DNA from 3 places in the Comamonas sp. SY3 genome. Region 3 is predicted to be linked to each of the others. Evidence: predicted binding sites of a transcription regulator. Region 3 holds the regulator's gene; each other region holds the start of a gene.
The links. Region 3 encodes NrdR, which represses ribonucleotide reductase genes. Its sites were predicted from a motif close to CACNANATNTNGTG; they were not measured.
Positions count from the first base shown of each region.

Region 1: the regulator NrdR is predicted to act here: its motif matches at 5,072-5,085, upstream of ACCQ08_RS16625 (ribonucleoside-diphosphate reductase subunit alpha).
Region 2: the regulator NrdR is predicted to act here: its motif matches at 3,918-3,931, upstream of nrdA (class 1a ribonucleoside-diphosphate reductase subunit alpha).

Region 1 covers NZ_JBGTYN010000013.1:92,142-99,173, reverse strand. Annotated here, with positions in the region: gene ACCQ08_RS16650 (inner membrane protein YpjD) at 1-658, shown strand, start outside; gene ACCQ08_RS16645 (PP0621 family protein) at 665-898, shown strand; gene ACCQ08_RS16640 (ATP-binding protein) at 935-2,599, shown strand; gene ACCQ08_RS16635 (sigma-54-dependent transcriptional regulator) at 2,596-4,125, shown strand; gene ampD (1,6-anhydro-N-acetylmuramyl-L-alanine amidase AmpD) at 4,157-4,771, shown strand; gene ACCQ08_RS16625 (ribonucleoside-diphosphate reductase subunit alpha) at 5,168-7,032, shown strand, end outside.
Region 2 covers NZ_JBGTYN010000002.1:122,557-129,588, forward strand. Annotated here, with positions in the region: gene ACCQ08_RS03580 (YbdK family carboxylate-amine ligase) at 1-328, shown strand, start outside; gene ACCQ08_RS03585 (glutamine amidotransferase) at 406-1,188, shown strand; gene ACCQ08_RS03590 (DUF2322 family protein) at 1,161-1,475, opposite strand; gene ACCQ08_RS03595 (EVE domain-containing protein) at 1,616-2,098, opposite strand; gene infA (translation initiation factor IF-1) at 2,852-3,100, shown strand; tRNA gene ACCQ08_RS03605 (tRNA-Pro) at 3,180-3,256, shown strand; tRNA gene ACCQ08_RS03610 (tRNA-Pro) at 3,519-3,595, shown strand; gene ACCQ08_RS03615 (hypothetical protein) at 3,568-3,852, shown strand; gene nrdA (class 1a ribonucleoside-diphosphate reductase subunit alpha) at 4,092-6,353, shown strand; gene nrdB (class Ia ribonucleoside-diphosphate reductase subunit beta) at 6,368-7,032, shown strand, end outside.
Region 3 covers NZ_JBGTYN010000001.1:5,478-12,509, forward strand. Annotated here, with positions in the region: gene ACCQ08_RS00010 (DUF748 domain-containing protein) at 1-1,880, opposite strand, end outside; gene ACCQ08_RS00015 (lytic transglycosylase domain-containing protein) at 3,082-4,053, shown strand; ZMP/ZTP riboswitch at 4,179-4,341, shown strand; gene glyA (serine hydroxymethyltransferase) at 4,399-5,643, shown strand; gene nrdR (transcriptional regulator NrdR) at 5,664-6,155, shown strand; gene aroC (chorismate synthase) at 6,233-7,032, opposite strand, start outside.

The sequences.
Region 1 (7,032 bases), on a different contig from region 3:
GCTGCATCTGGCAGCGATTGCCTGGAGCCTGATGGGCGACACGCCCCACTTCGGCTTTGCGCCGGCCCTGTCGGTGACTGCCTGGCTGGTGCTCACGGTCTACGTGGTCGAGCAGCAGCTCTACCCGCAGCTGCGCTCGCGCTGGCCGCTGTCGGCGATGGGCTGCATCGCCGTGCTGCTGGCCGGCGTGTTCCCCGGCAGCCCCTTGCATGTCAATGCCTCGCCGTGGCTGCCGCTGCACCTGGCACTGGGCATCGCCTCCTATGGCCTGTTTGCTGCCGCCGTGGTCCACGCCGCACTGATGACCCGGGCCGAGCGCCAGATGCGCCAGGATGGCAGCCACGATGGCGGGCTGCCGCTGCTGGCATTGGAGCGGCTGACATTCCGCTTTGTCACGGCGGGTTTCATCCTGCTGTCGGCGACCCTGCTCGCGGGCTGGTGGTTTGGAGAAGCGCTGTACGGCAAGGCCTGGGTATGGAACCACAAGTCGGTGTTTTCGCTGCTGGCCTGGCTGACCTTTGCCGTCCTGCTGGTGGGCCGCAAGCGCTTTGGCTGGCGCGGACAGCGCGCTGTCAACATGCTCTATGTGGGCGCCACCTTGCTGCTGCTGGCCTATGTGGGCTCGCGCTTTGTCCTTGAAGTCATCTTGAAACACTGAGCCACCATGAAGTATTTGCTGGTATTGCTGGTGCTGGCCGTGGGCTGGCACATGTGGCGCAGCCAACGGGTCAAGAACATGCCCCCACCGCCCAAGAAAGGGCTGGCCAAGCCCGAACCCATGGTGCACTGCGCCCACTGCGGCGTGCACCTGCCCCAGTCCGATGCGATCAGCTACCAGGGCGCGCATTACTGCTCACAAGCCCATCTTGCCCAGGCCGTGCCGCCTGGCCGGCGCTGAGCGTTGGGCGCTTCCACCATGGCAGCGCTGGAGTTGATGGAAACCCCATTCAAGCGCCTGTGGCGCGGCTATCTGGTGGCCCGCGTATTTGTCGCGCTGCTGCTGGCGCTTGGGGCGATGGCCATCACGCCGGTGCTATCGGGCCCGCTGCTGTCGCAACTGGCGCTGCTGGGTACCTACGGCGTCTCGGCGATGCTGTACGCCGCGCTCAGCCACAAACCACCTCCGCAGCGCCGCGTCTATGCCTGGCTGCCGACGGTGGGCATGGACCTGCTGCTGATCTCGCTGCTCGAAGTGACGAAGACCGGCACCTACACGCTGACGCCGATGTTTGGCCTGGCCGTGCTGTTTGCCGGCACCTTGGGCGGCTGGCTGGTGACCTTGGGCAGCTGCGCCTACATCACGATCTTCCTGATTGTCGAATCCCTGAGCTTCCGCACCTCGGTGTTTGAACTCGATGCGACACAGAACACCGTGCAGGCCGGGCTGGCAGGCGCTGCCTATTTTCTGGTGGGCATTCTTGTGCGTCTGCTCGCCTCGCGGGTGGAGCGCGAAACCTTGCACGGCCTGCGCAATGCCGCTGCGGCCAACCAGCAAGAGCAGATCAATGCACTGATCCTGCAGAACCTGCCCGATGGCGTGCTGGTGGCCGACCAGGCCCTGCAGGTGCGTATTGCCAACCCCGCCGCGATGGCCTTGCTCGGCCATCCCCATCTGCCGCTGGAGCTGGCCCAGTTACCAGCCTGGCGGGCAGTGGTGGAGCAGGTCACCCAGACCTTTGCCGGGCAAAAACCTCTGTCACAGGATCTGGCGCTCACGGCGCCGCAGACCGCGCCGATCGGCCTGCATGTGCGCACATGGTTGACGCACCCGCTGCCGACCTTCGGCAGCATCGGCAGCCATGACAACGACCCCCTGTGCCTGGTGTTTCTGCATGACCTGCGCGAAATTGAAGCGCGTCTGCGGACGGAAAAAATGGCGGCCATGGGCCGCATGTCGGCCGCTGTCGCCCATGAAATCCGCAACCCGCTGACCGCCATCACCCAGGCCAATGCACTGCTGGACGAGGAGCTGACCGACCCGGGCCAGAAACGCCTGACCTACATGGTCGAGCAAAATGCCCAGCGCCTGGGCCGCATTGCCGAAGACATTCTGGACATCGCGCGCGTGCACAACCAGATCCAGCCAGGCGACGGAGAATCCGTCGCCCTCAACGAGACCGTGCTGCAGATCTGCCACGACTGGATGTCGCTGGCCCCTGCTGCGCATACCTTGGCGCTGGCGCTGGACGCCGATAACAGCCTGGTGGCCTTTGATACCGGTCACCTGCGCCAGCTGCTCTACAACCTGCTCAACAACGGCCAGCGCTATCGCAGCGCGCATGCGGGCTCGCTGCGCGTGGGCACCCACAGCAGCCTGACGGGCACCACCACCTTGGTGGTCTGGAGCGATGGCGCGCCGATCGAGCCGACGATCGAGAAACACCTGTTCGAGCCCTTCTTCTCATCCGAGAGCCGCTCCAGCGGCCTGGGCCTCTACATCTGCCGCGAACTGTGCACCCGCCATGGCGCTATGATCCGCTATGAAAGGCAGAGCGCAGCGCTGCCCGAGCTGGCACAGGGCAATGCCTTCATCGTGCAGTTTCGCCGCGCCGCCAGCCCTGCGCACCCCCTGCAGACTGAATTGATCCACCAGGCATGAGTTTTGAAAACACCACTGTTCTGGTCGTGGACGACGAGCCCGACCTCCGAACGCTTTACGAGCTGACCCTGCTGCGTGAAGGCTACCGGGTCTTTACGGCGGGCTCGGTGCAGGAAGCGCGCGCCCAGCTGCAACAGCGCCGCTTCGAGATTCTGATCACCGACATGCGCCTGCCCGACGGCCTGGGCATGGAGCTGCTGCAGGACCTGCGCCGCCAAAGCCGCAGCGAGCGCGCCATCGTGATGACCGCTTACGGCTCGGCCGACAACGCGGTCGCGGCGTTGCGCGAGGGGGCATTTGACTACCTGACCAAGCCCGTCGATCTCAAGCAGTTCCGCCAGGTGGTGGCATCGGCCAGCCAGGGGCTGCAGGATGCGCCTGCGCAAGCCCCGTCGCCGGCCGCTTTTCAAGCGCCGGCGCAGCCGGGCACGCCCCCATTGCCGCAAGACGCTTCGCAGCGCGAACTTATTGGCCCCTCGCTGGTCATGCAGCAGGTGCGCGAGCGCATTGCCAAGGTGGCCGGCAGCATGGCACCCATTCTGGTGCGCGGCGAGTCGGGCACCGGCAAGGAGCTGGTAGCCCAGTCGCTGCACCGCCGCAGCCAGCGCGCCAGTGGCCCGATGGTGGCAGTCAACTGCGGCGCCATCCCTGAAAACCTGCTCGAAGCCGAATTCTTTGGAGCCCGCAAAGGGGCCTATACGGGCGCCAACCAGGACCGGGACGGCTTTTTCCAGGCCGCCCATGGTGGCACGCTCTTCCTCGACGAAATCGGCGAGCTGCCGCTGGCGATGCAGGCCAAGCTCCTGCGGGCGATCCAGGAGCGCAAGGTGCGGCCGCTGGGTGCCCAGCAGGAGGAAGCCGTTGATGTGCGCATCGTCAGCGCCACCCACCGTGACCTGGCCGCCGATGTGCAGGCAGGGCGGTTCCGCCAGGACCTGTACTACCGCCTCAACGTCATCGATATCTTCATCCCGCCGCTGCGCGAACGCCGCGAGGATCTGCCGGCGCTGTGCGAGGTGCTGCTTGCGCGCATTGCCCACGAAAGCGGCCAGCCAGTGCCCCAGCTCGGCCCGGAGGCCTTGCAAGCGCTTGCCGGCCACGCACTGCCGGGCAACGTGCGCGAACTGGAGAACCTGCTGCTGCGCTCTGTCGCGCTGAGTGACGGGCCGTTTCTGCATATCGAGCCTGCGCGCTCCGGGGGGCCTGCGAACGCTGCAGTTCAGAGCATCGCTGCCGAGCAGACCCCTGCCTACCTGGCGCCCGCCGCGCCACGGGTGGCCGCAGCACCGCCCGTCCCCTCGGCGCTACCGGCCCACGGCGAGCGCTTTCCCCTTCCGCAGGATCTGCCAGCCGATCTGCAGGCCTGGCTCGATGCCATCGAGCGCGATATCCTCGTGCGTGCGCTGCAGGAGTTCGGCTTCAACCGCACAGCCGCCGCCAACCGGCTGGGCATCAGCCTGCGCCAGATCCGCTACCGCATGGAACGGCTGCAGATCCACGATCCCAGCGATGGGGTACAGCCCTAGGACTGACGCCATGCCCCAAGACCTGCCCGAGATGCCGCCCGGCGCGGACGCCCGCCCCCCGGCGGCGGCGCATGCCGCGCTCTGGCACCAGGGTTGGCTGCGCACGGCCACGCCGTGCCCCTCGCCCAACTTCGGGCCCCGCCCCGGCGGCGCCTGCACCGATCTGATCGTCGTCCACTCGATCAGCCTGCCACCGGGCATCTACGGCACGGGCGATGTGCAGCGCCTGTTCACCAACCAGCTCGACTGGGATGCGCACCCGTACTTCCAGACCATCCGCGGGCTGCAGGTCTCCTCGCATTTCTTCATCACCCGCGAAGGGGCCGTGTGGCAATTTGTCAGTGCCGACGAACGCGCCTGGCATGCCGGCCAGTCGTTCTGGCGCGGGCGGCCGCGCTGCAATGACGACTCCATCGGCATCGAACTCGAAGGCCTCGAGGGCGAGACCTTCGAGCCGGCGCAGTACCAGAGCCTGGTGCAGCTGTGCCAGCAGATCCGCGCGCAGTATGCGATTGCCTATATCGCCGGCCACGAACACATCGCGCCCGGCCGCAAGAACGATCCCGGCCCCGGCTTTTCCTGGCGCCGCCTGCAGCAGGAGCTGGACTGGCCTGCCGCGATGTTTCCACCTTCCATCGGGCTGTAGATCTGCCATCGGTGCAAAGGCCCTTTTTCGCCGCGCGTTGGCATTTTTGCAGGCCCAGACGCCTGCGAAATGTGGGATTTTCTCCTGTTTGAAAAATTATTTTTTCTGTGCGCTGGCCCCGTTTTGCGCAGGCTGGCAACGGGGATCGCCCCGCAACACACGCACAGCGGTGGTTTGCATGCCCAAATGACGACGCCATGCGCAGTTGCCGCTGTTTTGCTGCGCAGCATGGCGACAGCCCCTGCACACAAAATGCGCAATGCCCCATACACTACAGGTAGTGTCCAGCGCTCAAGAAAACACTACATGTAGTGTGATGCGGTTTCCAGAGGCTTGGTGATACCGGCATACCACAGCGCTGTTTCTCCGGTTTTTTGCACCCACTGAGAGGACATCATGAGCGCTGCTTCGCTTTCCGAGCTACAGGCCGCACCGGCCACCAGCTCCCGCACCCTGGATGGATTCACCGTACTGCCGGACTACCAGATCATGCGGCGCAACGGCGCAGTTGTCCCCTTCGAGCCTGCAAAGATCACCACCGCCATCATGAAGGCCTTCCTGGCCGTCCATGGCAGCCAGGGCTCGGCATCGGCCAGCGTTCGCGAAGTGGTCGAGAACCTGACCCACACGGTGGTACGCGCCCTGATGCGCTCGCGCCCCAGCGGCGGCACTTTTCACATCGAAGATGTGCAGGACCAGGTGGAGCTGGGTCTGATGCGTGGCGGCAACCACGAGGTCGCGCGGGCCTACGTGCTGTACCGCGAGCGCCGCAACCAGGAGCGCGCGCAGTTGCAGGCCCAGCACACACCCGCCCATGTCAGCCTGCATGTGCAGGACCGGGGCCAGCCGGTGCTGCTCGACGTCAAAAAACTCCATGACCGCATTGCGGCCGCATGCCAGGGGCCGGGCCAGGACGTCGACCCAGCACCGATCCTCAGCGAGACCCTGCGCAATCTCTACGACGGCGTTCCGATGGACGAGGTGTTCAAGGCATCGATCCTGGCAGCGCGCACCTTGATTGAAAAAGACCCCGACTACAGCTTTGTCACCGCGCGTCTGCTGCTGCACACCATCACGCGCGAAGTGATCGGCCAGGATGTCAGCAGTGCCGACATGGGCGCGGCCTACCGCAGCTACTTCCCCGGCTTTGTCGCGCAAGGTGTCGCGCATGAACTGCTTGCGCCCGAGATGCTGGACTTCGACCTGCCGCGCCTGGCCGCAGCCCTCCAGCCCGAGCGCGATCTGCAGTTTGACTACCTGGGGTTGCAGACTCTGTACGACCGCTATTTCCTGCATGTGCGCAAGCAGCGCATCGAGCTGCCCCAGGCCTTCTTCATGCGCGTGGCCATGGGCCTGGCGCTGAAGGAGGACGACCGCAATGCAAGGGCCATTGCGTTCTATGACCTGCTCTCGTCGTTCGACTTCATGTCGTCCACCCCCACCCTGTTCAACAGCGGCACCTTGCGCTCGCAGCTGTCGTCCTGCTATCTGACCACGGTGGCCGATGACCTGGGCGGCATCTACGATGCGATCCGCGAGAACGCGCTGCTGTCCAAGTTTGCCGGGGGCCTGGGCAATGACTGGACCCCCGTGCGTGCGATGGGTGCCCGCATCAAGGGCACCAATGGCGAGTCGCAGGGCGTGGTGCCTTTTCTCAAGGTGGTCAACGACACGGCCGTCGCCGTCAACCAGGGCGGCAAGCGCAAAGGCGCCGTCTGCGCCTACCTGGAGACCTGGCACCTGGACATCGAGGAGTTTCTGGAGCTGCGCAAGAACACCGGTGATGACCGCCGCCGCACCCATGACATGAACACCGCCAACTGGATTCCCGACCTGTTCATGCAACGGGTCATGGAAAAAGGGACCTGGACCCTGTTCTCACCCTCGGACGTTCCTGACCTGCACGACCGCTTTGGCAAGGATTTCGAGCGGGCCTACACCGCTTACGAGGCCCAGGCCGCGACCGGCGAACTGGCGCTGAGCAAGACGCTGCCGGCGGTCGATCTGTGGCGCAAGATGCTGTCCATGCTGTTCGAGACCGGCCACCCCTGGATCACCTTCAAGGATGCCTGCAACCTGCGCTCGCCACAGCAGCATGCGGGCGTCGTGCACTCCTCCAACCTCTGCACCGAGATCACGCTCAACACCAGCGACACGGAAACCGCCGTCTGCAACCTGGGCTCGGTCAACCTGGCGCGCCACCTGAAAGATGACGGGCAAGGCGGCCTGGCACTGGACCATGACAAGCTCAAGCGCACCGT
Region 2 (7,032 bases), on a different contig from region 3:
CTGGTTCCTGGCCGAGGAGCCGTTCGAGCCCAGTGAGGACGACTACCTGGTCTACACCTACAACCGCTTCCAGGCCTGCCGATTCGGCCTGGAAGGCGCCTATGTGGACCCGGCAAGCAGCGAATCCTTTGGGCTGCGGGAGCACATCCTGCTGACCTTGCAGCGCATCCAGTCCTATGTGCCGGACAACAGCAAGGAGGCCTTGCTGCAGCTGCGCAAGACCGTCAACGAAGGGGTCAACGACGCCAGCCGCCTGCGCGAAGCCTATGCCCAGGCCCAGCAACTGCCCGAGGTGGTACGGCAGTCCACCCTGCGCTTCCGGTATTGATTGAAATACACCGGGTTGAAAGCCATCCGGGGCTGGCCTGCATTACAGTGCATGGTCAGCCTTTTTTGCCTTCACCCGTGTCTGAAAAATCTCTGCTGCTCATCCAGGTCGGCACACCGCCCGACGATATCCGTGCCCAGGCCGGCGATTTGCCGCTGTGGTTCTCCGCCGTGCTCGCTGCTGGGCCCGCGTTCAAGGTGGTGCGGGTGTTCGACGGTGAGCCCTTGCCGCCGCATGACGCGCACAGCGCCGCGATCATCACCGGCTCCTGGGCGATGGTCACCGATCGTCTGCCGTGGAGCGAAGCGGCGGCCCAGTGGATACGCGACGCGATGGCATTGGGGTTTCCGCTGTTTGGCGTCTGCTACGGGCACCAGCTGATGGCCCATGCGCTGGGTGGCAAAGTCGATTACCACCCCAAGGGCCGCGAAATGGGCTGCCTCGATATCGACCTGCTGGCCGGGGCCGAGGAAGAGGCATTGCTGGCCGGCTCAGGCCCGCGCTTCAAAGCCCATCTGACCCATATGCAAACGGTGCTGGAGCTGCCGCCAGGCGCCCGGGTGCTCGCAAGATCAGCCCATGACCCGCACCAGGTGGTGCGCTATGGGGCCCATGCAGTGTCCACCCAGTTCCATCCGGAGTTCAGCCAGAAGGTGGCTGCTGCCTGCATCCAGCTGCGTGCGAAGGTGCTGCAGTCGGAGGGTTTTGACCCGCAGGCGATGCTGGAGCAGCTGCGCGACACGCCTGTGCCGCAGCGGATGCTGCAGCGCTTTGTAGCAGCCTATGCCTGCCCGCCAGCAACCGCGCCGGCGCTGAACACGGCCTCGGGTGCTCAGGCCGGGACGACTTTGACGGTATAGCCCTTGCCGGAGGCGATGACTTCCAGCAGTCGGTCGATATTGGGATGCGCGCCGGGGCGGGCCTTGGCGTCGTCCGTATGTTCAGCAAAAATCTGCAGGCCTTCTTCAGCCGCTGCCACATTGATGCCGCCATGCTTGGCGGCCAGTGCGTTGTAGACCTTGGCCGAACCGGCCTTGCCGGGGGCATTCGGAATGGTGGCAGCCACCTGGCCATCGGCATCGATCAGTTGCAGCTCGGCGATATGGTCAATGGAAGGCAGGGATTGGAGGTTGTCAGCAAATGCCATGGGGCTCCTGGGCGCAGAAGTGGTATCAAAAAAATAGCTGCCGGTGCTTATTGCATGGGCAGCTCACGGGTTTTGTATTATGCAGCAAAGCCTTGCTGGCCAAGGGGGCAGGGCGGCCATCCTGCCGCCCACAGCCATCGTCAGTCCTGTGCCTTCACCAGGCCCATGATGAAGTCCCAATGCCGCGCATCCACCGGCGTGATCGACAGGCGGTTGCCTTTTTGCAGCACCCGCATATCTTCTAACGCTGGATATTGGCGCAGCGCAGCCACCGTGATGGGCTGGATCTTGCGCAGCGCCTGCACATCCAGCATCAGCCAGCGCGGGGCCTCGGGTTTGGACTTGGGGTCGTAGTACTTGGACTTCGGGTCGAACTGGCTGGCATCGGGCCGCAGATGGCCCGCGATGCGGGCAATGCCGTAAATACCGGGCTCGGCGCAGCTCGAATGCCAGTACAGCACACCATCGCCCACCTGCATGTCATCGCGCATGAAGTTGCGCGCCTGGTAGTTGCGCACGCCGTCCCAGGCGATCGTCGCCCGGGGCGCGTTGAGCGCGCGGTCGATGGAGAATTCATCGGGCTCGTTTTTCATCAGCCAGTAGCGGGTCGATGCAGCGTTCATGGTGCTTGGATGTAAGAACCTGTTCAAAGTCTCTACGCAGCCGCGTTGGAGTGCAATCGGAATGAGTTCGAAGGGCTGGTCCGCAGCTTGCACCGGGGTGCAAGCAAGGGCCAGCGCGCAGAAATCGCCCGATTTCACTCCAACCCGTTGGGACAGTGGCTTTGCGCTGCCCGGGTAGGGAGCGGTCTGCGTCGTTGCAAATCCTCGCAATAGCACAGCTATTGCTGCGGTGTTGCGCGGCTGGGCGCCCCCCTAGTATCCCATCTCGCAAAGACACTGTCGCGGCGCGAGGAGACTTTGAACAGGTTCTAAGGAGGGCGGGGCAGGCTGGTAGCGCGGCCCAGGCCTGAGCGCGCATGCTGCTGATGCTAAACGATGCGCCGCTCTGTTTATGGAAGCACAAGCGCTGCGGCAGTGTTGATGCCAGGCGGCGTTTATACGAGACAGCCCAAGCGTAAACAGCAGCAACATAGTACAATAGAGAGCTTTGCAAGCTTTTGTGGCTTGACTGCGTTGGCTGCCTGGCAGCTGCGCGGTACATCGTGTGCGGGATGCTGGTTGTTGGGGCCCGTTGGCGGGCCCGCTGATGGCCGCTTCGCTGAGTGGCCTGGCACGGCGCTTGCCCCCTGGGAGGTGAGAGCTGGCAAGACCATCCCGAACCATGGAGAGAGCCACCGCTTGTTGGTGGCACAGAGAACAGCATGGCGAACCGGTTTCGTTCATGCACCACTAGACAAGGATTCGTCGACTTATATGGCTAAAGAAGAACTGATTGAGATGCAAGGCTCCGTGACCGAAGTGCTGCCGGATTCGCGTTTTCGCGTGAAGCTGGACAACGGCCACGAGCTGATTGCCTACACGGGCGGCAAAATGCGCAAGCACCACATTCGCATTCTGGCCGGTGACAAGGTGTCGCTGGAGATGTCGCCTTACGATCTGAGCAAGGGCCGCATCACTTTCCGTCACCTGCCAGGCCGCGGCCCGGCACCTACCCAACGTTGACCGGATGCAGGGCCGCTGTAAAAAAATCGTCAAATACGAAATGCAGCAGCCCAAACCCTGGTTACAATAACGGCTTAGTCGGAGCGTAGCGCAGCCTGGTAGCGCATCTGCTTTGGGAGCAGAGGGTCGCGAGTTCGAATCCCGCCGCTCCGACCATTCCATTTAAAAACCTGTTGCATGCAAATGCAGCAGGTTTTTTGTTTTGCTGATTCGCGATTCGATACGGCTTGTATTGTTAAAGCGCTGGCAACGCTGGTTGACAGTCCGGCCAAGGTGGGGCGCTGGGTGCAGCGCCGAGGCCCATGCTGCGCAGCGGGCAGGGCGGCTGCCTGGCAACCATCCGATCCGCTAAAAAGTTGTCAAAGTAATCATTTTTCGCCAGAAGGGGCTGCGGCTCGATATACAATAGCGGCTTAGTCGGAGCGTAGCGCAGCCTGGTAGCGCATCTGCTTTGGGAGCAGAGGGTCGTGAGTTCGAATCCCACCGCTCCGACCATTCCTATTGAAAACCTGTTGCACGCAAGTGCAGCAGGTTTTTCGTTTGGGCAGTTCCAAAAAGGCCAGTTGCGCCCCACCATCCCAGTGGGTCCAGGGCGCCATCGCCCAAGCCATTCACCAGATGGCGATCGCCGTCAACATGGCTTGGCGATGCCCTTGCGCAGGGCGGGGAATGTATCCGGCTGGATACATATATTTTCCGAGCCGATGCACGTTGATTTTGCTGCATTCTTCGCTGAAACAGGCTTTGCCTAGCAGAAATTGGGCCTGCTTTTTTGCTGCCAGGAACGCTACAGGTAGCGTACACTCAATCCCATAGACACCATATGTAGTGTCCACCGCTTCCCCCACTGGTTATCCGATGCTGGTCTTCCTCCAGCCACTGCGCGCCTGCGATGCCGGGCGCGTTTTGGCGCGGGATAGCTGCGTCTTGCGCCCGTGGTCCTGCGTTTTTTATCCCATTAGAAACATCGCAAATGAACCAGACAAGCACTATGAGAGTCACCAAGCGTGACGGTCGCGTTGAACCCATCGACCTGGACAAAATCCACCGAGTGATTGACTGGGCGGCCAAGGGCCTGAGCAATGTGTCGGTCTCGCAGATCGAGCTGCAGTCGCATATCCAGTTCTATGACGGCATCCGCACCGATGCGATCCATGAAACCATCATCAAGTCCGCCGCCGACCTGATCTCCGAAGACGCGCCCGACTACCAGTACGTCGCAGCGCGCCTGGCCATCTTCCACCTGCGCAAGATTGCGTTCGGCCAGTTCGAGCCGCCGCATCTGTACGAGCATGTGCAAAAGCTCACCGAGCTCAAGAAGTACGATCCCCATCTGCTGGCCGATTACAGCCGCGAAGAGTACGACGAGATCAATGGTTTCATCGACCACTGGCGCGATATGGACTTCTCCTACGCGGCAGTCAAGCAGCTCGAAGGCAAGTACCTGGTGCAGAACCGGGTGACCAAGCGCATCTACGAAAGCCCGCAGATCCTGTACGTGCTGGTTGCGATGAGCCTGTTTGCCAAGTACCCGGCCGACCGCCGTCTGCAGTACATCAAGCGCTTCTATGATGCCGTCTCGCGCTTCAAGATTTCGCTGCCCACGCCCATCATGTCGGGCGTGCGCACGCCGCTGCGCCAGTTCAGCTCCTGCGTGCTGATCGAGTGCGACGACAGCCTCGACAGCATCAATGCCACCACCAGCGCCATCGTCAAGTACGTGTCGCAGCGCGCCGGTATCGGCATCAACGGTGGCCGCATCCGCGCGCTGGGCAGCGAGATCCGTGGCGGCGAGGCGCAGCACACCGGCTGCCTGCCTTTCTTCAAGATGTTCCAGTCGGCCGTCAAGTCCTGCTCGCAAGGCGGCGTGCGCGGCGGTGCAGCCACCTTGTTCTACCCGCTGTGGCACCTGGAAGCCGAGTCGCTGCTCGTGCTGAAGAACAACCGTGGCGTCGAAGAAAACCGCATCCGCCATCTGGACTACGGTATCCAGATCAACCGCATGCTCTACCAGCGCCTGATCAAGGGCCAGAACATCAGCCTGTTCTCGCCCCATGATGTGCCCGGTCTGTACGAGGCCTTCTTTGCCGACCAGAACAAGTTCGAAGAGCTGTACGTCAAGTACGAGAGCGACGAATCCATCCGCAAGCGCACCTTGCCCGCAGTGGAGCTGTTCTCGCTGATGATGCAAGAGCGTGCCAGCACCGGCCGTATCTACATCCAGAACGTGGACCACTGCAACACGCACAGCCCGTTCAACCCGGCCGTCGCTCCCGTGCGCCAGTCGAACCTGTGCATGGAAATCCTGCTGCCGACCCACCCGCTCGAAGACATCAAGGACGAGAACGGCGAAATCGCGCTGTGCACCCTGTCGGCCTTCAACCTGGGCGCGCTGGAATCGACCGACGAGCTCGAAGAGCTGGCCGACCTGATCGTGCGCGCACTCGATGCCCTGCTGGACTACCAGGACTACCCGGTGGCCGCTGCCCGCATTGCGACCGAAAAGCGCCGCTCGCTGGGCGTGGGCGTGATCAACTACGCCTACTACCTGGCCAAGAATGGTGTGCGCTACTCCGACGGTTCGGCCAATGGCCTGACCCACCGCACGTTTGAAGCCATCCAGTACTACCTGCTCAAGGCATCGGTGCAGCTGTCGCGTGAATTCGGTCCTTGCACCGCCTTTGCCGAAACCAACTACGCCGCCGGCATCCTGCCGATCGATACCTACAAAAAGGACATCGACGGCCTGACCGACGAGCCCCTGCACCTCGACTGGGAAACGCTGCGCACCGAGATCAAGACCCATGGTCTGCGCAACTCGACCCTGACCGCGCTGATGCCGTCGGAGACCTCCAGCCAGATCGCCAACGCGACCAATGGCATCGAGCCTCCACGGGGCTTTGTTTCGGTCAAGCAGTCCAAGGACGGCATCCTGCGCCAGGTGGTGCCGGAGATCGATCGCTTGAAGGGCCAGTACGAACTGCTCTGGCAAATGCCCAACAACGATGGCTACCTGAAGCTCGTGGGCCTGATGCAGAAGTTTGTCGACCAGTCCATCTCGGCCAACACCAACTACGACCCGCAGCGCTTCGCCGACGGCAAGGTACCGATGCAGCAACTGCTCAAGGACCTGCTACAGGCCTACAAGTTGGGTGTCAAGACCCTGTACTACCACAACACCCGTGATGGTGCCGAAGACATGCAGGGCGCGGCTGCAGAAGACGACTGCGCCAGCGGCGCCTGCAAGATCTAAGCGGAGAGAAGGCGATGGCATACAGCACCTTCTCCAAGGTCGACAATGACCAGCTCAAGGAACCGATGTTCTTTGGCAATCCGGTCAACGTCGCCCGCTACGACCAGCAGAAGTACCCGATCTTCGAGAAGCTGATCGAAAAGCAGCTCTCGTTTTTCTGGCGCCCTGAAGAAGTGGACATCACGCAGGACCGGATCGACTACCAGAACCTGCCTGACCACGAAAAGCACATCTTCATCAGCAACCTGAAGTACCAGACCCTGTTGGACTCGATCCAGGGGCGCAGCCCCAACATGGCCTTCCTGCCGCTGGTGTCGCTGCCGGAGCTGGAGACCTGGATCGAGACCTGGGCGTTTTCCGAGACCATCCACTCGCGCTCCTACACGCACATCCTGCGCAACATCGTCAACGATCCATCGGTGATCTTTGACGACATCATGCGCAACGAGAGCATCAAGCTGCGCGCGGGCGACATCTCGTCGTACTACGACGACCTGATCCGTGATGCGATGCTGCACGCCCAGTTGGGCCCGGGCAGCCACACGATCAATGGCGTGGTGCACGAGATCGATGTGTACCAGCTCAAGAAGAAGATGTACCTGTGCCTGATGAATGTGAACATTCTGGAGGCCATCCGCTTTTATGTGAGCTTTGCCTGCTCCTTCGCGTTTGCCGAGCG
Region 3 (7,032 bases):
GGCTTGCGGTCATCGGCTTTGCGGGCCTGCGAGGCCACCAGCCAGTCCTCAAACATCATGCGGCCGTCCTTGGCCCGCGAGACGCCCAGCACCGGCTCCACCAGCTGCACCGAGCCCAGCTTGACCTGCTGGGCCTCCGTGTCCAGCACGGCATCCTGGACCAGCAACTGGCGCAGCTCCAGCAGGCTGTTCTTGCCCTTGAGGCCGATGGCCGCACCATGGGGCGGCGCACAGTTGGCCTTGCTATTGCACTGCAGCGCCACATCGGACACGCGCATCTGCGCGAGCGTCAGCTTCAACGCCGTGCCCTGGCGGCTCAGCTGCATCTCGCTGTCTATCGTGCCCAGCAGGCCCGGCTCGATCACGCCGGTCAGATAAGAAGCGCCCAGCTGCAGCGGCAGGCCCGTGGTGCGCACATCCACCTCCGCCATCTGGTCTGTCGCCTTGCCCGAGAACACCAGACGGCCGGTGGACGGCACGACCTGGGCACCCGAGAGCCCTGATGAACCCTCAAACTGGAAAGGCTCCTTGAAGGGCCAGGCGATGTGCTGCGCCTCCATGCTGAAGTCATCGAGCTGCACGCGCGCTGGCAGCGGCACGCTTTCATCCACCCACACGCCTTTGAGGCGGCTGAGCTTGAGCGCATCGATCTGCACCGACCAGCTGGGCTGGCCAGTACTGGCTTTGCCTGCGGATGCGCCAGAGTCGGCCATGGGCACCTGCGGCTCTGCCTGGTCGTCCTTGGCGTCGCTGCTTGCAGCGTCTGCACGGGCGACGGAAGGACCAGGCTCCGCCTTTTCCGTGGCAGCGGCTGCTTCAGTCCGCCCCGGCAGCGCCTGGCCCTGGGCATCGAGCAGGCTCAGCTTGCCATTTTTGCCCCGTTTGAGCGACAGCTGCGCGCCATCCAGCGCCAGCTGGGCGATATGCACCTGCCCCAACAAAGGCTGCACATCGGCCAGTTGCACATCCAGCCGCTCCCAGCCCAGCAATTCACCGTTGGCCGCATCACGCACCTGCACGCCGCTGGCATGCACTTCGCCGCTCAGGCGCACCTGGGTCTTTTCTTGCTGCTCAAAGGCGAGCGCCAGATCGGCATTGAGCACACCGGCAGCCAGCTTGACCGGCAAGGACGCGGGGAGATAGGCCAGATAAGGCTGGAGGTCGAGGTCCTTGATCGCAAACTGGGCTTCTGCCTTTCGGTCGTCGGCAAACGGCGTGGCCTCGGCATGGCTCGCAAACTGGCTGCCATTGAGCACAAAGGCCAGCTGGGGCAGCACCTTGATCTCGCGCTTGGACTCCAGATTGCTCAGAAAGGGAATGCCCAGTTGCAGTTCCTTGAGTTCGTGGGTCTGGCCCACGGTGTCGTCGCGAAAGGCCACCTGCCCGTCCTTGAGCTCGATGTTGTAGAGCGCAAAATGCGCCGTCTTGCCGTCATCGGGCTGGGGCTGCGGGCTGCGCAGCTTTTGCAGCACCTCGTCAACATCAAACTCGCCGGGTGCGGTTTGCGCCAGGCGCAGCACCGGCTTGTCGACCTGGATCGCGTCGAGCACCGGCGCCAGCCGGAAAACGGACTGGATATCGGCATCCACATAGAGGCGCTCGACCGCGAGCATGGCCGGGCTGTCGGGCTGGGGGCCCGCGATCTGCAGGTCGCGCACCGTCAGTTCCAGCGACCAGGGCTTGAACTCCACCGCGCCGATATGCACCGCCCGCCCCAGCTTTTCGGTGCCCAGCTTCTCACCCTGGGTGCGCATCAGCCAAGGCAGCAGCAGCCACGACAGCGCCCACAGCAGCAGCAGCGCCAGCAGACACCATCCCAGCCGGCGCAACCAGCGCACCGCTGCGGTCTTTTTCTTGTTTGTTTCTTGCGTTTCGCTCACGGCGACGTTCCTCAATCAGCGCCCATACGGCCACAACAAGGCCGGTTGGCAGTACCAAGAGCCATTGTGCCCAAATAAGCTGCCGCAGCGGCATTGGCTTAGCACACAAAAGCGCGATCTGTGGCGGGTTCACAATCGTTCAAAACTGGCTGGCCTGTCCCAGAAGAATGCAAGCCTGCATATATATAGAGTAAAGACCTGGTTTCCATGGAGACCTGCAAGGGCTGCAGCGCGCCGGAGCGGCGGCGCCCTGCCCTGCCGAACGCGAAGAAGCTTGGCGGTGTGACCTGGCCGGTCCGGGCGCGACCGACCGGCCTGCCCGCCCGAGTCGCCTGCGAGCCGCCTGCGTGCTGCCGCACGCGACGCGGCCCAAAGGGGACGGCAAAAACACCACGCCGATGATGAATTTGGGCGTCCGCGCTATTTTTACCCAGACACAAATACCAAAAACCTGATGGGTTTCTGGGTTATTGTGGCTTTTAACCTGGTTTTTATACAGTTTTTTGGCAATTTACTGTGAAACCGGTGGCCGCTGCGATGACCGTTTGATGACGCGAGGCCCCTGACCCAAATCAAGTCAGCAATCGCCTTGTCGGCGCGGGTCCGACAACCCTGTCAGTCCCCCGCTTCGGCTGGGCGGCTGTCACCGCTGATACGCGAATGGAACCGCAGCTTTGCATAAAAACAGAGCAGAAAAGCTGCGCGGCATTTGATAAAGATTGACTTTTCACCGAATCATTCATGCCAATCACGATATTAAAAACATTAAATACAGACTATCAAGACCGATTCCACACGCCCTGATGGCACCCAGGAGGTGGTGCTTTTTCTGCCGGACATACGGCGCGCTGCGGCCCGGTCGCCACCGACCGGATCCGCGCCGGCAGCGCGCCGCTATACACGTTTTTTTATTACTTTTTTTTCTAATTTCGCCATTCAATAGTGTTGACTGTGTATTAAGCAAGCTTCTAGAATTCAGCCCATTGCATTGATTGCTGATTTTTTAGTCAACACCCTCCCGGTGTTTTGATCGTAGCCCCTGACACGCAAGAGCGTGCATGAAACGACAAGGGCCGTCTGCTGCGCAGATGGCCTGCCGGTGGCCGCACAGGACAGTGCGGCCCCACCCTGCCAGACCCCCGCCCGACGTAGAACCTACCGGGCGCTTGGAGGTGGCGGGACTTTGAAAGGAAAAAACCCTATGACGGCTCCCGCGCAAGTGGATGCCGGTGTGCGCTCGTTGAGCGCCACCATCAGCCGTGGTCTGATGACCATGGCACACAACAGTTTTGCTTTGATCGGTCTGGTGGTGGCGTTCTGCGCCCTCACCCTGGTGTCGCGTGATGACCTTCGCCATGCGGGCGAAGCGCAGTTGCGCAGCTGGTTGCAGGCACGCACGCAGGCGCCGGCGGCTGATGCCGCTATTGCCGATGCGGACGTCAGCGCCGCCGATGATGCGGCAATGATGGCCGCCGTGGACCGCGCCACTGCCAGCAATCCCCAGCAGTTGCCCCGCAACCAGGCCAATGTCGCCTACTGGCTGGCCAAGAAATACCGGGTCGCACCCGAGCCACTGGCCGTGCTCGTCTCTGAAGCCTACCAGGTGGGCAAGGACACCAAGCTCGACCCCACCTTGATCCTGGCGATCATGGCTGTGGAATCGAGCTTCAACCCCTTCGCCCAGAGCTCGGTGGGTGCGCAAGGCCTGATGCAGGTCATGACCAAGATCCACACCGACAAGTACGAGCACTTCGGCGGCCACTTTGCGGCCTTTGACCCGGTGACCAATCTGCGGGTGGGTGTCAAGGTGCTGCAAGAGTGCATTGAACGCGCTGGCTCGCTCGAAGGTGGCCTCAAGTACTATGTGGGCGCTGCCAACCTGCCCACCGATGGCGGTTACGCCGCCAAGGTGATGGCCGAGCATTTCCGCATCAAGCAAGTCGCCGAAGGCCGCAGCAATACCCCCAAGGCACCGGTGGCTCCCGCCGCCAAGCCATCGCTGTCTGCCCAGGCAGATATGCCGGCAGCAGCCGCTACCGTGGCCGACAAGGCCAAGGCGGCCAGCAACAGCGCTGCTGCCGCTGCCGCCGAGACGGTGGCGCTGGCTGACAAGCCCGCTGCGCTGCCTGCCGCTGCCAAGGCAGAGGCCACCGCCGTGGCCATGGGCTCCTGAGCGCGGGCTTTCATCCCACCCCCTGGCAAAGCACCCCTTGAGGGTGCTTTTTGCTTGGGGCCTGGTCTTTACTGGAGAACGCGATAAACCCATTGCCTCCAGCGCGCTGTGGCCTCGGCTACACTAGCCGGGTACGCGACTGGCGATAGACATCTGTATGACCGGATTGTTGACGTGGAATGCAGGCCCGGCCTGCAGCAACCACCGGGGAGCGTACCGTGCAGTGCCAGGGCGGGCCCATCGCCCCCCGCACCCGCCACGTGTTAGCCGTGCGCCTGGGCAGCCCCTGTTTTTGCCACCCTCAACGTTGGCAGGCAGGGCTCACTTCTGACTCCAACGACCGCCATGTACCAACGCAACATCCTTGTCGAACAGACCGACGCCGAACTCTTTGCAGCCATCCAGGCCGAAAACCAGCGTCAAGAGCAGCACATCGAGCTGATCGCCAGCGAGAACTATGCCTCCCCTGCCGTGATGTGGGCCCAGGGCACCCAACTGACCAACAAGTACGCCGAAGGCTACCCCGGCAAGCGCTACTACGGCGGCTGCGAATTTGTCGATATCGCCGAGCAACTGGCCATCGACCGCGTCAAGCAGCTGTTTGGCGCTGAAGCGGCCAACGTGCAGCCCCATTGCGGCGCCTCCGCCAACGAAGCAGTCTTCCTGGCCTTCCTCAAGCCCGGCGACACCATCATGGGCATGAGCCTGGCCGAAGGCGGTCACCTGACCCACGGCATGCCGCTGAACATCTCCGGCAAGTGGTTCAACGTCGTCTCCTACGGCCTGAACGCGAAGGAAGAGCTGGACTACGACGCCATGGAAAAGAAGGCGCACGAGACCAAGCCCAAGCTGATCATCGCTGGCGCTTCGGCCTACTCGCTGGAAATCGACTTCGCCCGCTTCGCCAAGGTGGCCAAGGATGTCGGCGCGATCTTCATGGTGGACATGGCCCACTATGCCGGTCTGATCGCCGCAGGCGAGTACCCCAACCCCGTGCCCCACGCTGATGTGGTGACGACGACGACCCACAAGAGCCTGCGCGGCCCACGTGGCGGCGTCATCCTGATGAAGGCCGAGCACGAAAAGGCCATCAACTCGGCCGTGTTCCCCGGCCTGCAAGGCGGCCCGCTGATGCACGTGATCGCTGCCAAGGCTGTGGCTTTCAAGGAAGCGCTGTCGCCCGAGTTCAAGGCCTATGCCCAGCAGGTCAAGACCAACGCCCGCATCGTGGCTGAGACCCTGACTGAGCGCGGCCTGCGCATCATCTCCGGTGGCACGCAAAGCCACGTGATGCTGGTGGACCTGCGCGCCAAGGGCATCACCGGCAAGGAAGCCGAAGCCGTGCTGGGCGCTGCCCACATGACGATCAACAAGAACTCCATCCCCAACGACCCGGAAAAGCCGATGGTCACCAGCGGTATCCGTATCGGTACGCCCGCGATGACCACCCGTGGTTTCAAGGACGAAGAAGCGCGCCTGACCGCCAACCTGATCGCCGACGTGCTGGACAACCCCCGTGACGAGGCCAACATCGCTGCCGTGCGCGCAAAGGTCAATGCCCTGACCGCACGTTTCCCCGTCTACCGTTGATCTGAGCAGCGCCCGCGCCTATGAAATGCCCCTTCTGCAGCCATCCCGATACCCAGGTGGTGGAGACCCGTGTTGCAGAAGACGGCGGCTTTGTACGGCGCAGGCGCCAATGCGGCCATTGCGAAAAGCGCTTCACCACCTACGAGCGGCCCGAAGTCAGCCTGCCGGTCATCGTCAAGAAGGACGGCCGGCGCATCGACTATGACCGCAGCAAGCTGCGCGGCTCCTTCAGCCTGGCGCTGCGCAAGCGCCCGGTTCCCATTGACAAGGTGGACATGGCACTCGAGCATGTCGAAGACAAGCTGCGCACCCTGGGTGCGCGCGAGGTGCAGACCCATCTGATCGGCGAGCTGGTGATGGCCGAGCTGCAAAAGCTCGACAAGGTGGCCTACATCCGCTATGCCAGCGTCTACCGCAGCTTCGAGGACATTGACCAGTTCAAGTCCATCGTCGACGAGGTGACCACCCCGCCGCCGCCGGCCAAGAAGGACAGCGCCCGTAAAAAGGACTGAGCGATAAAAAAAGCGAACCCCAGGGTTCGCTTTTTTTCGTGGGTGCGCCAGACCGGTGCCGGTCCGGCCCCTGCGCGTCAGGACTGCGGCGCCTCCGCAGCGATCGGGCCCACATCCAGCTGCACATCGCTGTTCTGCGCGCGGTGGCGCAGCGCATGGTCCATCAGCACCATGGCCAGCAAGGCCTCGGCAATCGGTGCGGCGCGGATGCCCACGCAGGGGTCGTGCCGGCCCTTGGTGATTACTTCGGTGCTGTTGCCCTCGGTATCGATGGACTCGCGGGGGCTGATGATCGAGCTGGTCGGCTTGATGGCGATGCGGATCTCGATGTCCTGCCCGGTGCTGATGCCGCCCAGAATACCGCCGGCATTGTTGCTGCGAAAGCCCTGGGGGCTGAGCGAATCACCGTGCGTGGTGCCACGCTGGCCCACGCTGTCAAAACCAGCGCCGATCTCCACCGCCTTGACGGCGTTGAGGCCCATCATCGCGTAGGCGATATCGGCATCGAGCTTGTCATACAGCGGCTCGCCCAGGCCCACCGGCACTCCGCTGGCCTGCACCCGGATCAGCGCGCCGCAGGAGTCGCCCGCCTTGCGCAGCGCATCCATGTAGTCTTCATAGCGGCTGACATCGGCCACCGGTGCAAAAAACGGGTTGTTGGGCACATGCGCCCAGTCCTCGAACGGCAGGGCCACCTCGCCCACCTGCAGCATGCAGGCGCGGAACGCGGTGCCGAACTTCTCCTTGAGCCACTTCTTGGCCACGGCGCCGGCCGCGACGGTGGGTGCCGTCAGCCGGGCCGACGAGCGGCCGCCACCACGCGGGTCGCGGATGCCGTACTTGTGCCAGTAGGCATAGTCGGCATGGCCCGGGCGAA